Regions from separate parts of the Halanaerobium sp. ST460_2HS_T2 genome, predicted to be linked through region 3. Evidence: riboswitches for the same ligand, from Rfam matches in the RefSeq annotation. Region 3 holds a riboswitch; each other region holds the start of a gene.
What was found. A riboswitch is a leader RNA that binds a small molecule or an ion and turns the genes downstream of it on or off. The one in region 3 is predicted to bind cyclic di-GMP.
Positions count from the first base shown of each region.

Region 1: linked by a shared signal. The riboswitch ahead of DFR80_RS05965 (hypothetical protein) and the one ahead of DFR80_RS04820 (hypothetical protein) in region 3 are both predicted to bind cyclic di-GMP.
Region 2: linked by a shared signal. The riboswitch ahead of DFR80_RS03950 (DUF4402 domain-containing protein) and the one ahead of DFR80_RS04820 (hypothetical protein) in region 3 are both predicted to bind cyclic di-GMP.
Region 4: linked by a shared signal. The riboswitch ahead of DFR80_RS03970 (hypothetical protein) and the one ahead of DFR80_RS04820 (hypothetical protein) in region 3 are both predicted to bind cyclic di-GMP.

Region 1 is NZ_QPJF01000009.1:63,261-68,251, reverse strand. Features, by position in the region: gene DFR80_RS05980 (AAA family ATPase) at 1-1,173, opposite strand, end outside; gene DFR80_RS05975 (DNA repair exonuclease) at 1,174-2,490, opposite strand; gene DFR80_RS05970 (hypothetical protein) at 2,506-2,973, opposite strand; cyclic di-GMP riboswitch class I at 3,137-3,211, shown strand; gene DFR80_RS05965 (hypothetical protein) at 3,253-3,498, shown strand; gene DFR80_RS05960 (DUF4870 domain-containing protein) at 3,611-3,970, opposite strand; gene DFR80_RS05955 (pyruvate carboxylase) at 4,189-4,991, opposite strand, start outside.
Region 2 is NZ_QPJF01000006.1:4,312-9,302, reverse strand. Features, by position in the region: gene DFR80_RS03960 (hypothetical protein) at 1-1,064, opposite strand, end outside; gene DFR80_RS03955 (molecular chaperone) at 1,095-1,961, opposite strand; gene DFR80_RS03950 (DUF4402 domain-containing protein) at 2,108-2,698, opposite strand; cyclic di-GMP riboswitch class II at 2,846-2,933, opposite strand; gene DFR80_RS03945 (hypothetical protein) at 3,113-3,889, opposite strand; gene DFR80_RS03940 (hypothetical protein) at 4,121-4,900, shown strand; gene DFR80_RS03935 (leucine-rich repeat domain-containing protein) at 4,943-4,991, shown strand, end outside.
Region 3 is NZ_QPJF01000007.1:57,554-62,544, reverse strand. Features, by position in the region: gene DFR80_RS04835 (aldo/keto reductase) at 1-558, shown strand, start outside; gene DFR80_RS04830 (hypothetical protein) at 727-1,302, opposite strand; gene DFR80_RS04825 (alkaline phosphatase) at 1,591-2,952, shown strand; cyclic di-GMP riboswitch class I at 3,117-3,192, shown strand; gene DFR80_RS04820 (hypothetical protein) at 3,204-3,716, shown strand; gene DFR80_RS04815 (DUF3006 domain-containing protein) at 3,790-4,008, opposite strand; gene DFR80_RS04810 (MBL fold metallo-hydrolase) at 4,031-4,991, opposite strand, start outside.
Region 4 is NZ_QPJF01000006.1:10,495-15,485, reverse strand. Features, by position in the region: gene dnaX (DNA polymerase III subunit gamma/tau) at 1-1,149, opposite strand, end outside; RNA gene ffs (signal recognition particle sRNA large type) at 1,216-1,482, opposite strand; tRNA gene DFR80_RS03985 (tRNA-Ser) at 1,515-1,606, opposite strand; tRNA gene DFR80_RS03980 (tRNA-Ser) at 1,787-1,879, opposite strand; gene tadA (tRNA adenosine(34) deaminase TadA) at 1,866-2,330, opposite strand; gene DFR80_RS03970 (hypothetical protein) at 2,595-3,053, opposite strand; cyclic di-GMP riboswitch class I at 3,064-3,142, opposite strand; gene DFR80_RS03965 (DUF4402 domain-containing protein) at 3,504-4,580, opposite strand; gene DFR80_RS03960 (hypothetical protein) at 4,680-4,991, opposite strand, start outside.

The DNA.
Region 1 (4,991 bases), on a different contig from region 3:
TTCTTCGAGTTTATAGCTTAAATTTTTAAGTTCTGATTCAATTTTTTCAATATCGTAATTAAGATCTCGGTATTTTTTGAGTTTCTGATTTATATCTTTTTCTTTAATTAAATCAACTTTAATATTCTCCAGCTGCTGCAGGCCATTATTCCAGCTGGTATCTAAATTTTCTAATTCTGACAGCAATTGCTGTTTTGATTTTTCTATTTTATCCTCCTGCAGAAGATAATTTTTTATTCTTTCTTTAAGACTCTCCTCTTTTTGCTGAAATTTTCTTATTTTTTTACTTTCATGCTCCATAAAAATTAAAAATTGATCCAGATTTGTTTGCAGACCGGTATTTTCTGCATTAATTTCTGAATTATTTAACTGAGAAGAAGTTTGGAGAGAATTTTTGTTTATGACTTTATTCAATTTTTGACTCAAATTAACTATTTCTTTCAATTCAGAGTAATTATTTTTTAATAAGTCTATTAAAATATAATGGTTTTCCAGTTTTTCTATTTCCCGCCTTTTACTATTTAACTTATTCTGAAACTGACTTAAATCTTTATTTTTTTGTCTAAACTCATCAACTTCTAATAGAGCCTGATCCCTTTTTTCTTCTGCTTCTCTAATCTGATTATAATAAGGTTTAAAAGATGCTACAGTAGGATCTCCTAATTTACCGCCTATACTTTTAGCATAATTAAAATATTTATCCGCAATTTCTGGAACTTTTACCAATTCTGAAAATCCTGCTCCAAGCAAAATTGAATAAAGACGTTTTTCTTTCTTTTTTCCTTTGGCAATTTTAGCTAAATCCTGTAATTCATTCAAACTGATACTAAAAAGATGTTGATAACTCAACTGATCAAGATTATTAAATAATTCCGAAGCACTCTTTTCCTGCTGATCATCATCTATAACTTTCGGAGCTGCATATCCATCTATAAAAAGGCTAAATTTTTTATCTGCTTTTTTTAGTTCTGCTTCTATATAATAATTATCTACTGCTGGAGGAATAGAATTATCTTTTGGCAGACCAAAAGGTAAGTAGCGAAGTAATTTTAAAAAAGTACTTTTCCCGGCTCTATTTTTACCGCCAATTACCACTAAATTTTTTGAAATCCCCTCTAAATTCTGGTTATTAAAAATACCAAAATCTCTAATATATATTTTCTTATAATACATTTAATCGCCATCCTCAATTAACTCTGAAATTATAATTCTTTCTACTTCGGATAAAATTTCACGCTGCAGCTTTTTCTCTGGATAAAATTTATAGTTTTCTCTATCTTCATTATCCTGATTTCCCTGCCAGATCTGTCCCCATTCTGCTAGCAGTTCCTGATTAAGTTCTGCATCAGTAAGGCTTTCCTCAATTAATTCTTTTATATTTTGGTAAAGTGGGTTATTATTTTTTAAACTTTTCAGATCAGGTAATGTTTTAGCAGTTCTAAAAATAAGAGAATGGATCCAAACAACAGGATAATGTCTGTAATTTTGCTGACGAAAATAATTGACTAAACTTGCTTCGAGCTCTTCTCTGTTATTTTCAACATGCTGATGCAGTTCTGTCCGCCCTTCAATCAGCAGACGAATAATAACTGCTTTAATCTGAAAATTTTTATTTCTGTTTTGGTTTGTTATTTTATCTCTCATTTTGTTAATTTCATCAGTAATTAAATTTTGAAGTTGACTTATATTTTTTAATCCTTCTTTTTCTAAATTAATTTTAAGTTTTAGATAGATAACAGGCGCCAGCGAAATAAACTTTTCTTTACTATTTAAATTTTTATCAACCTCAACCAGAATTACTCCTTTATTACCTTCCTCGCTGATGTTATGAGCCTGCAGAGTTCCCGAAAAATAAATGGCAGGTTGCTGATTTATTTTTTGATACTGATGTAAATGTCCGAGAGCCCAGTAATCAATATCATCTTTTGTAAGTAGTTCACCTTTATTAACTGGAACATAGTGGTTATTATCCTTGCTCAGTGCTGTGTGCAGTAGCCCAATATTAAAAATAGAACTATCAGGAGCAGTATAAAAATTGTACATTGTTCTTGACTCAAATTTTTGTCTGTATGATTGACCTATAATTCTGGCAGCTGTTATTCCTTCTTTTTGATATTCTTTTACTTCTACTTCTTCGCTAGAAAAATAATGTACATTTTCTGGAAGTTCAAAAACCTCGTTTTCCATACCAGCGGGATCATGATTACCAGAAATCAAGTAAATATCTATTCCTTTTTCTTTTAAAAACTGAGTCTGATTTAAAAAAAATCGGCTGGCCTTAACTGAACGTGCCTCCCGATCATAGAGATCACCAGCAACTACAATAAAATCAACTTCTTCATTAACGGCCAATTCAACTAAGTTCTCAAAAGCTATTTTGCCGGCATTAGAAAATAAATTTTTATGATTAGAATTATTTATTCCATTACAGCTTAATTCTTTTCCAAGATGAACATCTGCTGTATGTATAAATTTAATTGGTTTCGGCATTACACTCCTCCAGTCTTAGCTGTAGTCTCTTTCAGTTCTGTTTTCCCATTTTACAAAAAACCAACTAAAAACAAAAATCTGTACTGTAATTTCCGGCAGTCCAATTAAATGTTCGACCAGAGACATCTTTGTATAAATCATTCCTTCTATTGAACCCGGGATTGGCGCTACTGAGCCAATTAGAGAAAATCCCCAGATCAAAAAAAACATTTTCACCCAGGCATAATCACTTTTAATTAAAGTATTATAAAAAGGGTATAAAATAAAAGCAAAAAAAGCTCCTCTAAAAATTTGAAAAACAGGTGCCAGCCTGACAATTGTGGAATCGGGTGAACGAAAATTAGAAAATGCATCCATCGTAATAAAAGCACTGGCATAATTCTGAAGATTTTTAAATACTACACTGATAAAAACATATGTTATAACATGGACCAGTATAAAACGAATTGTAAAATATACAAATCTCTTAGAAGGTTTTAACATCTTATTCCCCTTTTTCTTAAATATTTTTGAATATAATAGAAAAACTAGTCTCTTAATATTAATTCTATATAAAAGAATTAAATCCTGTAAATTATTTTATATGTAAAGCAGTTACATTGACTTGTCCAAATTTTAGGAATATAATTAGTTTATAATTAAGGAGAAGCAAAAATAGCTAAGCATTTGTAAAAATGCGGCGCAAAGCCATGGACCCATTCAGGGCCGCCAGGCTGCCAGATCTCCTCCCTGGAGTAAGGTCTTTTAAAAGGAGGTAAGCTCATGAAAAATTGGAATCGTGTGCTGGCAGTTTTTTTGATTTTAGTTCTAATCTTTAGTATCACTTTAACCGCTCTGGCTGTTGTTGTCAATCCTCCTGATGATCCTGAAGAACCAGAACCACCTTCCAAAGACAAAGGGAATAATGGAATTGGAAATGGTATTGATCCTCAACCACCTGGAGATCCCAAAGAAAATGATACAGATGAAAGTAATTTACCTCCAGGTCAGTTAAAAAAAATTAAATAAAATTTAATTAGCCTGTAGAGTTTTAATTCTACAGGCTCTTTTTAGAAGCAGGCTATTTAAACTTAATAAATTATAATCAATAAATACTATAATCAGTAAATAATTCTCTTAATTATTTACTCTTGTCCTCAAAACTTTCACCAAAGGTTAATTCCTCAGCCAGATCACCGACATAAGGAAGTTTAAATATTTCTCCATTATAAGCCTTATACATTAATAAAAGCCAGAGAATTGTACCCACAAATGTTATTAATGAAGAAATCAGAATTCCAATTAATGGAATTACAAGCACCAGTGATGAAGCAATAAATAAAGAAAAAAAGGTAATCAGTGACTGCATTGCATGAAAACGAACATGATTATTGTCTTTTTCTATAAATAGAAAGATTAAACCTGTTACCCAGATACCGGCATAAGCCAGAATGGCTTCTACATTTTCATCAAGACCGAGACTGGTTTTTTTATGATACATAATATTTGAGATTATTATCTTTCAAAAAATACTAGATAAAATCTCTATCCCCCTTTTTTCTATAATTTTTATTCAGAAAATTTAATTATTTCTTATATTTATATTTTAACACAAAATATAAAAATTAAAAAGCAGTTTAGCAGGTTAAAAAACCGCCTCAAATTTCTTAAAAGAGGCGGCCGCTAATTTTATATTCCATTTAGATGATAACTTTTAGTTTACTCTAATTCCAGAATTAATTCTCCAGATTCAAGCTGCTGTCCCGCTGCAGCATGGATTGCAGCCACAGTACCATTAGTTGGAGCAGTAATATTAGTCTCCATCTTCATGGCTTCCATAATTACAAGACTCTGATTTTTCTCAACTTCTTCCCCTTCTTCAACTAAGATTTCAACAATATTACCGGGAAGACTGGCTCCAATTTCCAATTCATTTTTAGGATCAGCCATCTGCTTGGAGCTTACATCAGAGGCAGCAGTACTTGCCTCATCATAAACTTTAATTTCTCTTCTGAAACCATTAACCTCAAAGGCCAATCTGCGGTAACCCTGATCATCCACCTTTCCAATCTCTAATAGTTTAACCACCAGAGTTTTACCTTCCTCAACTTTTATTTCACTGGTTTCTCCCTCACGTAAAGCATGAAAATAAACATCACTTCCCATATGGCTTAAATCACCATACTCTGCCAGATAGTCAAGGTAGTCTGTATAAACTTTAGGATAAAGAGCATAAGCTAAGAGATCCTTTTGAGTCGGTTCAAAATCATATTTCTCTTTTAACTCTGCTTCAGCTTTTTCAAAATCATAATCTTCCAGCAGAGTTCCAGGTCTAACAGTTATGGACTCTTCACCTTTTAAGACCAGCTGTTGGAGTTCTTTAGGAAAACCTCCAGGAGGCTGACCGAGCATACCTTTAAAGTAAGCTTCGACTGAATCCGGGAAAGCCATGTTTTTAGCTTCCTGACAGATATTATCAGGTGTCAGATCATTTTTCACCATAAATATTGCCAGATCTCCTA
Region 2 (4,991 bases), on a different contig from region 3:
AAAACCAGAGTAAATTCATTGATTCCATAACTAATAGGAATATTTTCAAATCGATATCGTTCCTCTTCATTTGAAGTCTGATAATCAATTAAATTTCCATTATCATAAAGCTCAACTTCCCAGTTTTCAGGTAATTCGCCCTCTAAACTATGCGAATAAAAGTCTCGGGAGCGGCTGTAGGGATAACTACTAACTGAAATCCCCTGCACTGATTCCCAGGAAGAAATATCGCTAACCGCTGACTGACTCAGGTCTCCAAGCCAGAACTCATGAGCGTTTAATGGTCCCAGGAGATCTGGATCCGGTGAGCGACGTCCCAGCCTCCCACTAACATCTTCCAGTGGATCATCCAGAGGCCCCGAAATAAAAAGTCTGCCATTTAGATAAAATATATCTCCAGCTAGATTTGTATAATGTCTGGGAGTCGAATCACCAGAAAAATAAAGTCTGTGATCAACAAAAGGGCCATTAAAAAGACTGTATGGATTTTCAACCGCTGGATAAATAGGTCGCTCAGCTCTACCCGTCCGATTAGAGAGCCTGTCCCAGCGATAGCGCCTGTCTATCTTTTCCTGAATGGGAAGCGGCTTTTCTGTTTCCACAGTCAAAGTCGCCCTAAATAAATCAAGTTCCAGACTAAATGGAAGCCATTCTGATATTAATTCTGTCTCCAGATAAATATCATCCCAGTCCACTTCTGTTTTATATTTATTTAAGGAAAATTCGCGCCCATTAGAGATAGCAATTCCCTGATTAAGATTTAAACTGTATTTTTCGGCTTCTTCCCAGATAAAACCTTCGACCAATCCCTGCTCCGGAATTATTTTAAATGGCAGCTCCAAAAATGCCAGCAGCTGTCCGATTGGAAGCAGAACAGTTTCGTTAAAGCGATAAGCTGTCAGAAACTCGTCTTTTAATCCCAAATTATTTAACTCTACCTCAAGCAAAATTAAATTTTCATCTTTAAGAACTAAATTTCCCTCTGTTTTTTCCTGAGCATTAAGAGGACTAACAAAAATAAAGATTAAAAACACTAAAAATAAACCCTCTACAATTTTTTTCATTTGTGATAACACCTCACTTTAAAAGCAAGATCAAAGTTTTAATTCATTTCTGGCCAGAATTTCTCCTCCCTCTGCGGATATTTTTTTATAAATAACCTCCAGAACTCCTTTGTCAAGATTTAAACTGTCGGTATTTTTAAGGCTTATTTTATACTTTCTTTTCTCAATATCAGTATAAATAGCTGTTCCTCTAATTGCACCGACTAATTTCTTTTCTCCACTATCATCAAAATAGCTAACTTCAATATCTCCATATTCAGACTGATTACCGGTTCTTATAATAGTCAGAGCAAGTTCTGGTATTTTTGTCTCCAGGTTGTTACTTAGCTCTAGATCTGTAATTTCTAATTCAGCCCCGGTTTCACCATGACGAATAATAATTGGAATAGAAACCCCATAAACCGTTTTTAAGGCTATATTGATTCCTGTTTCAGCGTTATCTCCATTTCCCTGCTCACCCTGATCCGGAATCTCCTGAAACAGCATGTGAGCTCTATATTCTCCAGAATTCAGGTCGAATGGAATCATTAATTGGATTCTAACAACCTGAGCCTGTCTCGGAGGAAGAACAACCTGTCGGGGAGAATAACGGATCAAATCTCTGGCAAAATGGGATTCAATTCTTTCTTCTCTATTATCGGCAATAGCAAGTTCTTCTATATCACCTGTTTGTTTCATCTCCAGGTTAATCAAAGAAATTCTATAAGTGGCTGTTTCCTGGTCAGGGTTGATTAATTTAATCGTTGCTGATCTTTGTCCGTTTTCTAAAATAAGACGGGTAGGATTGACAGTTACATTTGCCTCCACTTCTAGAGTCAAACTTAATAAGATAATCAAAAATATTAATGATAAAACATAATAATTTATTGCTTTTATTCTTACTTTTGTAATATCCAAAGTATAACCCCCCTTAGCTCTTCCACTAAAACAAATATACCTTTAGCTTTAGCTGGCAGAAAATTCTATTCTGCAGCTGGGAAGAAAAAATTTAAAGTTAAAATTGGGACCAGAAATCAAATCTGGCCCCTTTATCCTTAATTTTATTATTCATAAGCAACTGTTAAGATAAACTGACCAGTATAGTTGCCAACAGAAATACCATCTGTCACTGTCAGAACAGCTCCAATAGTAAGTTCATCAAAACCATCGCCGTCGAGGCTAAAGGCACTATCCACTATATTTGTTCCTTCTACCAGGAATTGATCTACAGTTAAAGAATCTCCAGATACACTGTCAGCCAGAGCAATGGATACATCACCTGAGCTGGTAGACTGACTGGGAGTTACTTCAAAATCTTCAATACTTACTACATAGGCACGATCAGGAGTTCCACCAACCTGAACAACTGCTGGTGTTCCAGTATCATTCCAGAAAATATTTGCACCTGAATCAGCATCAACTGTTAGACTTCCATCAGTTCCTAAAATTATTCTTGCATTTCCTCCAGTAGGAGAAGTACCAAAACTAAAGTCCATATCCTGAACACCCATATCACCTGGATCAATTGTAATTGTATCTAATATTTCGGCATATACATTAACATCCTCACTTGCATCTAGTTGAGCCTGTACCGATGAACCAAAAAATAAAATCGCTACCACCACAATAAGAATTATTTTACCAGCATTTTTCATAATATATACCTCCTTCTTAAAGTGTACAAATAAGTCAACAAACAATTGTTATCTAACGCAAAATATAATTTTTGCGTTTTTAAAGCAGTTAACTGCTTTAAAGACTGAGGAAATCCAATATTTTTTCTCTATAAAATGCAAAAACCGGCCCCTAAGGGCCGGTTACACCATTGGCTCGCATCTGTTATAAGGTGTCCATATCGAAAAACAGATGGTCATAGCTTCCTTTATTGTTTTGTTACTTTTAAATTTTCCACTACAAATTTAGAAATTAAAACTTTTTATAACAAAATTGTTTAAATAAACAAAATTAACAATCTTCTTTCTTCTGGTTACATTATATTCCTGTTGAGAACGGTTGTCAATAGCTTTTTTCATTTTTTGTTAAAATTTATATAAATTTTTATAATTAACTTATAAAATATTTACAGTTTGAAATTCTGGAACCTCTTCTAAAAGATTATTTGCCAGATCAGATATTTTTTGACGACCACTATTACTAATAGTTACTTTAATAATAACTCCAGTTTTTTCGATTGCTTCAATTTCTATTACTAAATAATCCGGATAATTAGAAACTTCGGCAAAACTTTTTATATTGACCGATTTTTCCGAATCATCAGCAATAATTTGTATCTCGAAATCCTCTAATCGGTCAAAGCTTCCAAAAATAACCGGTTCACTAAAATGTAAAATTACACACTGATCACTTTCGGTAATTTTTTTAATATTAATTTCTGGATCTACAACCCCATAAACACTGCCTCCTACAACTGCATATAAATTCTGAAAAACAGGAGGAGTTATATCTTCTGCTGGAATACTATCTCCATCATCACCAGAAGCTGTAATTTCTAATTCAAGATCTTTAAATGTATTTTCACCATTAACAACAATTTTACCCTGCAGTTGATTATATCTTATTGCTTTAACATTATAATCATAGCTACCGTCTTCCCTTTTAAAAGAAACTTTACCATCCAAATTTGTAATTTCTTTCTCTCCAGCCAGAGTTATTTCAGCACCGCTAACTGGATAAGTACTCATTTTATCAACTACAGTAAAATTAACATCATATTTTTCTGTTGCCAGAGTATCTGTTGCATCATTAGAACACCCAGTCAGGAAAAACAGTCCAATAATTACCCCCAAAACCAGAGCCCAGGATTTTGAACTTTTTAGAAACTTCATATTCTGCTCTCCCCCTTTAGTTAAATATGATTTCACATTAATTATTAGAGTTTACTATTATGCAATATTTTATTTTTATATTATAATTTTACCAGCACAATCTCCAAACTAACTCGAATTTTATTTTTAGCAGCTGCTAAAATAATCGAATTATAATGAATATCTAAGCTCAATTTAATCTTAAACCTTTATTATAAATATACAGTACAAATTGAATTTTGAGGTGAAAATATGCTGGCACTTATCGAGGAGTTTTCTGCTTTATTTGGTTTATTGAGTTTTATTTTAGCAGTTGTAAGTATATATTTGTTCTTAAGATCCAAGAAAGAAAAGAAACCTATGTTTTGTATTCGGAGTATCAATTTAATCGGTGACTTATACAATAAAATTGGAGGACTGGAAGTTTACTATAAAGATAAACCTGTGTCAAATGTTTTTTCAACTAATGTTGCCTTCTGGAATAACGGTGGTGAAGTAATTAATAAAAATGATATTTCTCAAACAGAAAAATTGAGAGTTGTTTTTCCTAAAGGAAAGATTCTGGATAAAGAAATTGTCACCACCACCTCTAATTCAATTAATTTTGAGATTGAACAGCAAAATGAAAATGAAGTTATTTTATCATTCGATTTTTTAGAAAAAAATGATGGAGCAGTAGTCAATTTACTTCATACAAGTAAATCGCTGAAGGATGTAAAATTTATCGGGAAAATTAAAGGTGTTAAAATAAAGTCTTTATCGGAAAAGAATGGTAATGGTCCCAGGGGATCACACAGGCGAGTTTTAATAAATTTGGTTTTTATCTTATTAGCATATACCTTGCTAACTTTTTTTGGATTTCCAGTTGAAAGCTTAATAAACCCAGCCTGGGGAAATTATTCGGGTTTGTTTTCGAGTATTTCTGTTTTGATAATTTATCTTTATTTAATATATAGTGAGGTAAAAATGCCAGAAGAAATATCTTCATATATGAATACTACTGGATCTATTCCTGAAAAAGTAAATTCGTAAAAACTGTTAATTATTATCAAATATTATTCTGGAGTTGATAAAATGTTAGGAACTAGATCACAAAAGTTTGGTCTCTTATTATTAATAATTT
Region 3 (4,991 bases):
CTAAAAAAATTAGGAACTGACTATCTGGACCTTTATTTAATTCACTGGCCAAATCCTGCTATCTCTTTAAGAGAAACTCTGCAGGCAATGAAGTATTTATCTGATGAAGGTCTGGTTAAAAATATTGGAGTCAGTAATTTTTCGGTTTATCAATTAAAAGTTGCTTTAAAGATTACTCAGGTACCAATTACTGTCAATCAGGTTGAATTTCATCCCTGGTTGTATCAAAAAGAACTGCTTGAAGTATGTGATCAAAATGACGTTATTCTTGAAGCATCTGCACCACTTGCCAGAACTGAGGTATTAAAAGATGAGACAATTTTAGAGCTTGCTGATAAATATGATAAATCACCTGCTCAGATTGTCCTAAAATGGGAACTGCAGAAGGGAATTGTACCACTTCCTAAATCAAAAAGTAAAGCTCACATTGCTGAAAACTTAGAGCTCTTTGATTGGGAACTCAAAGCAGATGATATGGCAAAAATTGATAATATTGATACAGAGAAAAGAGTTTACATGATCACTCTTGATGATGAAACCTATGGAATTAGTTCCTAAATATTTTAAATAAGAGCTTAAATATTGCTTTAGATTGGATATTAGATGGGCGGTTTTTGCTGCTCTCTAATATCTTTTTTTATTGAAAAGAATTTTACTATGGAGTGAAATATATTCTTAGAAAAAGCCCACTTTATTGAAAAGTGGGCTAGTTAAGTTAATTAAAATTTATTCTGCTTCAGGACCAAAGTTTTCAAAAACGAGCAGCATATTTTTCATTTCAAAGTAGAATGTGTGACATGAAATAGTAGAACCAGAAATTATGTCTACTTCTGGATCAAATGAACTTTTAAGACTTAAACCATAATATCTGCTTAAAAACTCTTCCTGCTTCATTTCTGGATGATGGTCATTTGCATCAAGAGGTTTCCATTTTTTGATTACCGCCATGCTTTCTTCAGTCTTAGAATTATTTGCCATACCAATTACAGCAATAAAATCTTCTGGATGAGAATAGATAATTGTATTTACCCAGCTACCATAACCAATAAGTTCTCCCTCTTTGTAAAGAGGTACAAATGGGTACTTAACTTCATTTCTTTCTGGATAGAAGATATCCCCAGCTTCATCAGCATCAGCTAATTCTAATAAAGAATTTACGTAATCATCAATTGTCCTGCCGGTAGAGATTTCCTGCTTTTCTCCTCCACCAACAACATTAAGAGTGTGGGCTGTAGCAAAAGCCATTCCTGAGAATGCTAAGACTAAAACCAGAATCATTGAGATAACTAAACTTTTTTTCATTTTTTTACCCCCTAATAAATTTTTAGATATAAGATGTGAAAATATAAATTGTTATGTTATATATATCACAATAAAAATTATAGCACTTAAGTTATTACTTGTCAATAGTTTCACAAGATTAAATTTGAATTATTATCAGAAAAAAATATTCAAAAAGAATATTTAATCAGAATAAATGAAAAAATCTGAAAATAAAGAAGGATTTTTAATATTTGTATTGAATAAAATATAATAGACAGACATCAGTCGTCTGACAAACTAAAATTTTTAAAGGAGGAGTTAAGATTTATGCTTAAAAAGTCAAAAAGATTAATGGTGGTAGCTTCATTATTTCTGATTTTTTCTCTTGTTTTTACTGCAGCGGCTCAGGCTGAGGTAAAGAATATCATTTTAATGATTGGTGATGGTATGGGAATCGGCCAGATGGACATGACTAGATATATGGCTGGAGACAAGGATTATAAACTTGAAATGATGAAGATGCCCAATGTTGGTCTTATGATGACCAGTTCTACAGAAGGGGTTACTGATTCTGCTGCCGCTGGTACAGCGATGGCTACAGGTAATAAAGTATACAATGGTGCTGTGGCTATGAATAAAAATGGAGCAGAGTTGGATTCTGTATTGGATTTTGCTGAAGTAAGAAACAAAGCGACAGGGATTATAAGTACCAATATGGTTACAGATGCTACTCCAGCTACTTTTGCTGCCTCTGTTAAAGATCGCGGTATGGGGGGAGAAATTGCAAAACAGATTTTAGATAACGATGTAGACGTTGTTCTTGGTGGTGGACGAGAAGATTTTATGAAAGAAGAAGCCGGCGAAGATTTAATAGCAAAGGCTAAAAAAATGGGTTATCAGTATGTAACAGATAAGGAACAATTAAAAAGAGTAATGCCAATGAATGGTAAAGTGCTTGGCCTGTTTAATGATTCTTATATGAATTATATCAAGGATCGTGATGATCTAGATTCAAAAGAACCAAGTCTTTTAGAAATGACTACAAAAGCGATTGATGTTCTTTCTGAAGATGAAGATGGATTTTTCTTGATGGCAGAAGGAGCAAGAATTGACCATGCAGCTCATGCAGCAGATGTACCGGGAGTTGTAGCAGAAACTCTTGATTTTGATGCAAGCATAAAATATGCTGTTGACTGGGCCAGAGAAAATGGGAATACAATGGTGGTTGTTGTTGCAGACCATGAAACTTTAGGATTTTCTGTAACTGAACCTATTAATAAAGAAGCTCTAATGAATATTGAAGTCTCTCCGGAATATATGGCTGGTAAATTAGTTGAAACTGAATCTGGAAATGCATATACAATTGATAGTATTCAGCGCGTATTTAAAGAATATGCTAATCTTGAATTAACTGAAAAAGAAGCTAGAGAGTTTAATAGTAATATTGTAAATGAAGATGATGGTTCACTTTATTATCAATATAAAGTAGGCTGGCAAATCGGATCAATTATTGCTGAAAAAAATAATGTTGGCGTAGTTGCTGCAGATGTACGGGCAAAATCTGATACTGGTGGACATACACTTAATTCAGTTCCAATTTTCGCTTTTGGACCTGAGACTGAAGATTTCAATGGAGTTATCCAAAATACTGAATTCTCCAAAGTACTATTTGAAGCAATGCGTCCGTAAAATAAATAGATAATCTATAAAATAATAGTTTTACTCAAAAGTGGCAGATTCTAATCTGCCACTTTTAAATTTTATAACTATATAAGATTGCTGTCAGAAATTATAACTTGACAAAAATTTACTAATCTTGATATAATTAAGGTTAATAAAGAGTTAGAAACTCTTTTTAATAAAGGTAAACTTATCGTGAGGTAAGGACACAAAGCTGAGGATCTCAATTTGAGATAGCCGGCTGCTAAAAGGAGGATAAAATGAAGCTTAAATTTCGAGTGATAAGTGGAATTAGTTTAATGTTTATGATTTTATTTCTGAATTTTTTTCTTACTACTGATTATGTTGAAGCTGCTGCTAAAAAGAAGAATTTAATTGAACGAAGTGTTCAGACTGAAGCCAGGATTCCGGTTTTTCAGAGAGTAGAAGTAGTTGATAAAGCTGATATCGACTATACTTTTTTGATGGCAAATTACAGTGGAAGTAGAGAAATCATTATCGAAGATGGATTAAGTATTGAAATTCTAAGTAATGCTGATTGGTATCTCCGGTTAAATAATAGAAATTTAAATACCACTGTTATGATAAAAAAAGCTGATCAAAGTGATTTTGAGTGGCAAAAATTGAATTCAACCACAGCTAAATTTAGAGGAGAAAAAGGTGTCAGACAGATAAGTTTTGATTTAAAGTTTATTTTAGATCCTGATTATAGAGCTTCAGTTAATAATTTGGAACTTGATTTAAGACACAGTATTACTCCTGTTTTATACTAAAATAAGTAATCAAAATACCTTCAGGTAGATAGTTCTTTTAGTTAGACTTTCTACCTGGAGGTATTATATTAAATCAATTATTTTTGTTTTTCAGTTTGTTTAAAAGGTTGCCTACTCTTTTTTGGGCAGCCTTTTTTTCATTTTTGTTGAGTTCAAATTCAATATTTAAAATACTTCCTTCCTCAGTTCCTTCTGGTAGCTCACTTAAGGGAAGATAAAAGTCTAACTTTTCTTCCGGGCGAATCAATAATCTTGCTTTTTCTGCTTCAATTTTATCAACAGTTACCTTCATCAAATCATCCTTTCTTTATTTTTTAATTTACAGTAATTTTGTTCTGCCAGTGTTTAAATTTTTCTTCACCAATACCATCGACTTCTTTAATTTCTTCAATTTTTTTAAAATAGCCATTCTTTTCTCGATAACTGATTATCTTTGCGGCTGTTGCCGGTCCAATACCCCAGAGCCTGTCTAAACTAGTTTCGCTGGCTGTATTAATATTAATTAAACTGTTATATTTCTCAGCAGCAGCTGATTTAGTTTCGGAATAAGTTTTGCTATTTTTTAGATCAGTAATTTGATCAACTTTGACTGTATAATTGTTTCCATCAGCTGTAACTACAATATTACCATTTAAGTCGTTTCTGTAAACCCGGGCTCCTAATTTTTGATAAAGTTCCACAATCTCTGCTGCTGGATGATCATAATGATTATCAGCCCCTACCTGAATAACTGCCAGTTCAGGTTCTAAACTGTTAATCCAGCTTTTTAAACCGGAAGTTTTACTTCCATGATGAGGTACCTTGATCAAATTCACCTGAAGTTCAGGATATTCAGACAGCAGTTTATTTTCAACTTTTTTTTCTATATCTCCAGTAAATAAGAATTTCTGGGTATCATATTCAAGTACAAAGACCAGCGAGGAATTATTTAAACTATAATTCTCTAATGATTCCTCAGGATGAAGAAATGTAATTTTACTTTCACCAATTTCAAATTGATCCCCACGTCGGGGTGTTTTAAAATTAATATTCTCCTGATCGATTTTGAGCAGATAGTTCTCATAAGTTTGAGATGTATGTATTTTACCGCTGTCCAGTACAGTTTTCACTTCAAAGCTGTTAATTATATCAACCAGCCCCCCTATATGATCAGCATGGGGATGGGTACTAATAATATAATCCAGTTTTTTAACTTTCTGTTCCTTTAGATAGCTAATAATCCTGGCAGTTATACTATCTGTCCGGTCACCACCATCAATCAGTATATTCTGTCCT
Region 4 (4,991 bases), on a different contig from region 3:
GAAATTATCTAATTTAAACTCCAGTTCAGAAAGACGGGCCTCCAGTGAGCTGCCACTGCTTCCCCTACTACTTAATTTTATAACACTTATCTCCAATTGTAAACGGGGTCTGGCACTTGAGCGCAGCTTTTGCTTTAAAGAAGCAAACTCATCTATAATTCGAGTTATCTTTTTGGTACTCAAATTAGCAGCAACAGAAGCGATTTCTTCTAAATAGCTACGAGAATACTCTAAAATTCCGGAATCAATCCCACATTCTTTAATCAGAAGTAGTTCGCGGCAGTATTCTATTAATTCTTCACTGAACCGCTCGATTCCAAGACCTGAATCCAGCTGTTTATTCAATAATTGGAGAGCCTGCTGACTCTGCTCCCTGCTTAAATAAAGTAAAAATTCTTTTAAATCCGATTTATCAATTCTGCCCAGCATCCTGGAAATCTCATCAGCACTTAACCGACCATCACTAAAAGAAATGGCCTGATCCAGAAGACTAATTGCATCTCTCATTCCACCCCGGGCACTGCGAGCTAAAATATCCAGAGCTTCTCTGTCTATTTCATAACCTTCCGCCTCTGCAATATATTGCAGACGTTTTTTTAAATCAGATAAGGTTAATAAAGTAAAATCAAAACGCTGACAGCGGGACATAATAGTTGTAATAACTTCGTGGGGCTCTGTTGTTGCCAGAATAAAAACTACACTCTCAGGTGGCTCTTCGAGAGTTTTTAAAAGGGCATTAAAGGCTCCTTTGGTCAGCATATGCACCTCATCAATGATATAAACTTTATACTGTCCCTCACCCGGGTAAAATTTGACCTTTTCTCTCAACTCTCTTATCTCATCAATACCACGATTAGAAGCCGCATCGATTTCAATTACATCAAGCGAATTGCCTTTTTCAATTCTCTGACAGGAATTACACTCTCCACAGGGTTCGAACTCAGCTGAAGGATTAGCACAGTTTAGTGACTTGGCAAAAACTTTCGCTGTTGAAGTTTTTCCCGTTCCTCTGGGACCAGCAAAAAGATAAGCGTGTGCTACTCTGTCATTTTTTAAAGCATTTTTCAACGTTATTTTGACCTGATCCTGACCGATCAGATCATTGAAATTTTCTGGCCTGTATTTTCGATAAAGAGAGAGAAAGGACATTTTTTTCACCTCAAAAATAGTATTATATAACAAAAACACCCTATTCCGGGTGTTTTAAAAAAGTGGCCGCACACCGAGCTTCGAAGATTTTCTCCCAGGCGTTACCCTGACAGTTGGCTCGAACCAGGCACCCTCGCGGCACATGAAGCGACTTGCTTACCGCTGCTTCCTCCCGGACCTGACGGGGTTCACAAGACTTCATTGCGCGAGACCCAATTGTCAACACTACTTATCAGGGCCAGACCCTGAAAGAAAAAATCCTCAGCCACGGCGTCAATCCTGCTCTAGCGGTTTGCAGGTTACAGGGCACCGCTACCACCCCATTTAGTGCGGCCAAATCTTAAGCAAAAATTATAAAATTTTAATGGCGGAGAGGGAGGGATTCGAACCCTCGGTAGGTTTGAGCCTACACCCGCTTTCCAGGCGGGCCCCTTAAGCCAGACTCGGACACCTCTCCGTTTTGGAGGTTAGAGATTGGAGGTTGGTAATTGCACTGAAACTTTCTTTAATATTACGCAAGGTTAGTTTCAGTATTTGGCCATCGAGGCCGTCAGAAGTTAGTTAACTAACTCAATTACTCCAATTCTAAGTCTCTACTTTGAAAATTTATATATAATCTATGGATGATAAAATCTAATGGCGGAAGGAGAGGGATTTGAACCCCCGAGACAGCAAAACTGTCTACTCGATTTCGAGTCGAGCGGTTTCAGCCAGACTCACCCATCCTTCCGTTTTCTTAAATCACGGAAAAAATCTTTTAAAAGCTGAGCTGATTCTGCTTCCATTACTCCTGCTTCAACTTCCACCTGATGATTAAAGCGTTCATCATTTAAAAGCTGATAGAGACTTTTGACAGCTCCGGCTTTGGGATCGCTGGCTCCGTAAACAAGGCGCTTAATCCGAGACTGCAAAATTGCTCCTGCACACATGGGACAGGGCTCAAGAGTCACATAAAGCTGGCAATCTTCCAGGCGCCAGCTAGCCTCATTTGCGGCAGCTTCTCTCAGAGCAATCATTTCAGCGTGAGAAGTTGGGTCCTGAGTTTGCTCCCGGAGATTAAACCCACGGCCAACAACCTGATCATCACAGACAACAACTGCACCGATTGGAACTTCAGCTCTTTGATAAGCCTTCCTGGCTTCTGCCAGGGCCATCTTCATATATTTTATATCATCTTCCATAGAATAACTCCTGCAAAAATACAATATTTCAACTTGCAACATCAACTATTATAACAGCTGCTCATAATTTTTGCAAGCATTTTCTCCGAAAAATTTATCTGACTTCAAGCAGCTAACAGACACTTCCCTCAATCAGCTCTATTTTCAACTTTAAAAGCAAAAGAAAACGCCTGCAGAAGCAGACGTTAAGTACTTTTTCTTTTATAAAAATCTATTATATTTACTATATTGCAAAAACGTGCACTTTACTCTCAGATATTATAATTAATTTTTAGGCCAGTCGATTTTAAAATCAACCGCAAATGGTTTTACTTCTTTATCCGCAGCTGCAACTACTTTAACATCCCAGGTTAAATTGGCCCTATCCAGTGTCCTATTTGTTAAAACTGGTCGGCTTTGACTAACTTTTACCCAATTTTTATTTAAATTATTTCTAACATAGACATCCACCCCATTAAGCTCGGGTGTTTCAGCATATATTTCCCAGGGAAGATTAGAGCTGATAACTGTCTCGCCTGCAGCTTCGATTTTCATTACCTTTTGATCTGCATCTATATTTTTATTAGCAAATTCACTTTCAAAATTAACTGCTCTTCTAGTTTCTAATTTCTGTGTAGGTTCGATAATAGTCACTGACATTCCAACTCTAGCACTATCCGCCGCCACCTGTAGACTTAAACTTAAAACTAGAAAAAGAACAATTAAACTAATTTTTTTTAACATTTTTTCCTCCTTTTGCAGCCAGGCAGTCTGATCTGCTCAGACCCTTAGCTTTGTGTCCCTACTTCACAATAGGTTTACCCCTTCAAGGAGAGCACAAAATATAAAACCTGCAGTCATAATGACAGCAGGAAGACATATAACCCTACTTAGGTAGTCAGTCAACCGTAGTTATTAAACCTTAGGTTCCAACTTTGCGCCTCTAACCTTTCGGAAAAAGTAGCCCTTCTCTGCCAGGGTGATTATTTACTTTAACTTAATTCTACTACAAATTAATCTTCTTTGTCAAGAACTTTTAAAGATGATAAAAGTTCCTTCAAAGCCGACTTTAAAAACAAAACCATCCTATCTTTCTACCTCTTATTATAAAGAAGCCACAAACTCTCATTATAAAGGGTCTACAAATCAAATTATCATAGACCCTTTCTATAATAATTATTACAAGCTGAAACATTACTCAAAAGTAACGGTAACAAAAAATTGTCCACTATATAAACCAGGATCTAAATTAGCATTAACATCCAGAGTTGCTCCGATATTAAAAATACCATAACCATTTCCATCCAGGGTTTTGCTATCATTGTCAGTTACAAAAGTGCTGACAGTCATCTTATTATTTGCATCATGGCTTATAATAGTCTGATCAGTAAAATTAATATTATACTGAGTATATGGAAGCCAGATCACTTCAATAACAGCAGGCTGCTGATTACCATCATGATAGCCAGAATAACCATTTCCCGTTGTTAAAACACCGGCGGGGTCAACTGTTATTGTGCCATCAGCTGCTGTAAATGAACCAAAATAAAGATCTTCCAATTTTGCAATTGATACCGGTATAAACTGTCGGGGCTCGCCAATTTCTATCCACTGATTCGGCTGAGTATAACCTACATAATAAGGTTGTGATAAATCTAAGTCACCAACATTTATTTCAAAAGTAATCTGCTGACATTCTCCTTTATTCAAAAGAGTTATTGGTTTAGAATCTATATAATCAACTTCGCTTTTTTGATCATTGAAGTAAATATCCCGTTCGATACTACCATCCTGATCGGCGCAGACAGTAACAGTTACTCGATAGATATCATCTACAATCGTAACCTCATAAATACTAAGTTTAAAAGTTCTGGGTGGATAAGCATATTCATTTACTATTTCTAACTCCACCGGATTTTCGCTGTCATTTAGATCAGTAATCTGCACCCTGTTACCGGCTGGATAAAAAGTATCAAAACCAGAAACCGGCCGCTCTTTAACATAATACTCTCCCGGAGCTAAATTACAAAAAGTATCCTCCCAGTTGTTTTGCTCATTCAAATAAAGTATACCGACAACTTTATTATCAGAGGAATTATAAATATCGACTATTACCATCTCAGGCGCCAGCAAATCATCCCCATCCCAGCTCTTGCTAACTTTTAAACAGCCAGCGTTTTCCATAACTGTTGCAGATGCAAATAAAGAGAATATTATTATTGAAAAAATGCTAATACTTAATACAACAGCAAGCATTTTACTTTTTCTCATCTCATACTCCCCCTTCCTTCATTAGTCAGTTAAAACAATTATACTTTCGAGGGTTTTCAGGAAAAGAACCAATCGGTCCCTTTCCTGAAATTATTTTAACTACTTTCTTTTTAATATAACCTGCAGATCATTAAGATATCCACCACTTTTAGGAATACTTATCTCCTGAACTTCATTCTCGACTAACTCTCTTCTAGCAAGTGCTTCAGGTGAAATCCTCAGTAGATAATTACCCGGTCTCAGCTCAGCCAGATAAAAATAGCCGTCATATGCTGTTAGCGTACTTCTGACAACATTATTTTCACTGTCTAAAAGCTGAACTTCAATATTTCTGATACCGCTTGTGCTTTCTCCTCTGTCTAAATAAACATAACCACCAAGTTCTCCAGTCATTATAACTGGTAGTTCTAA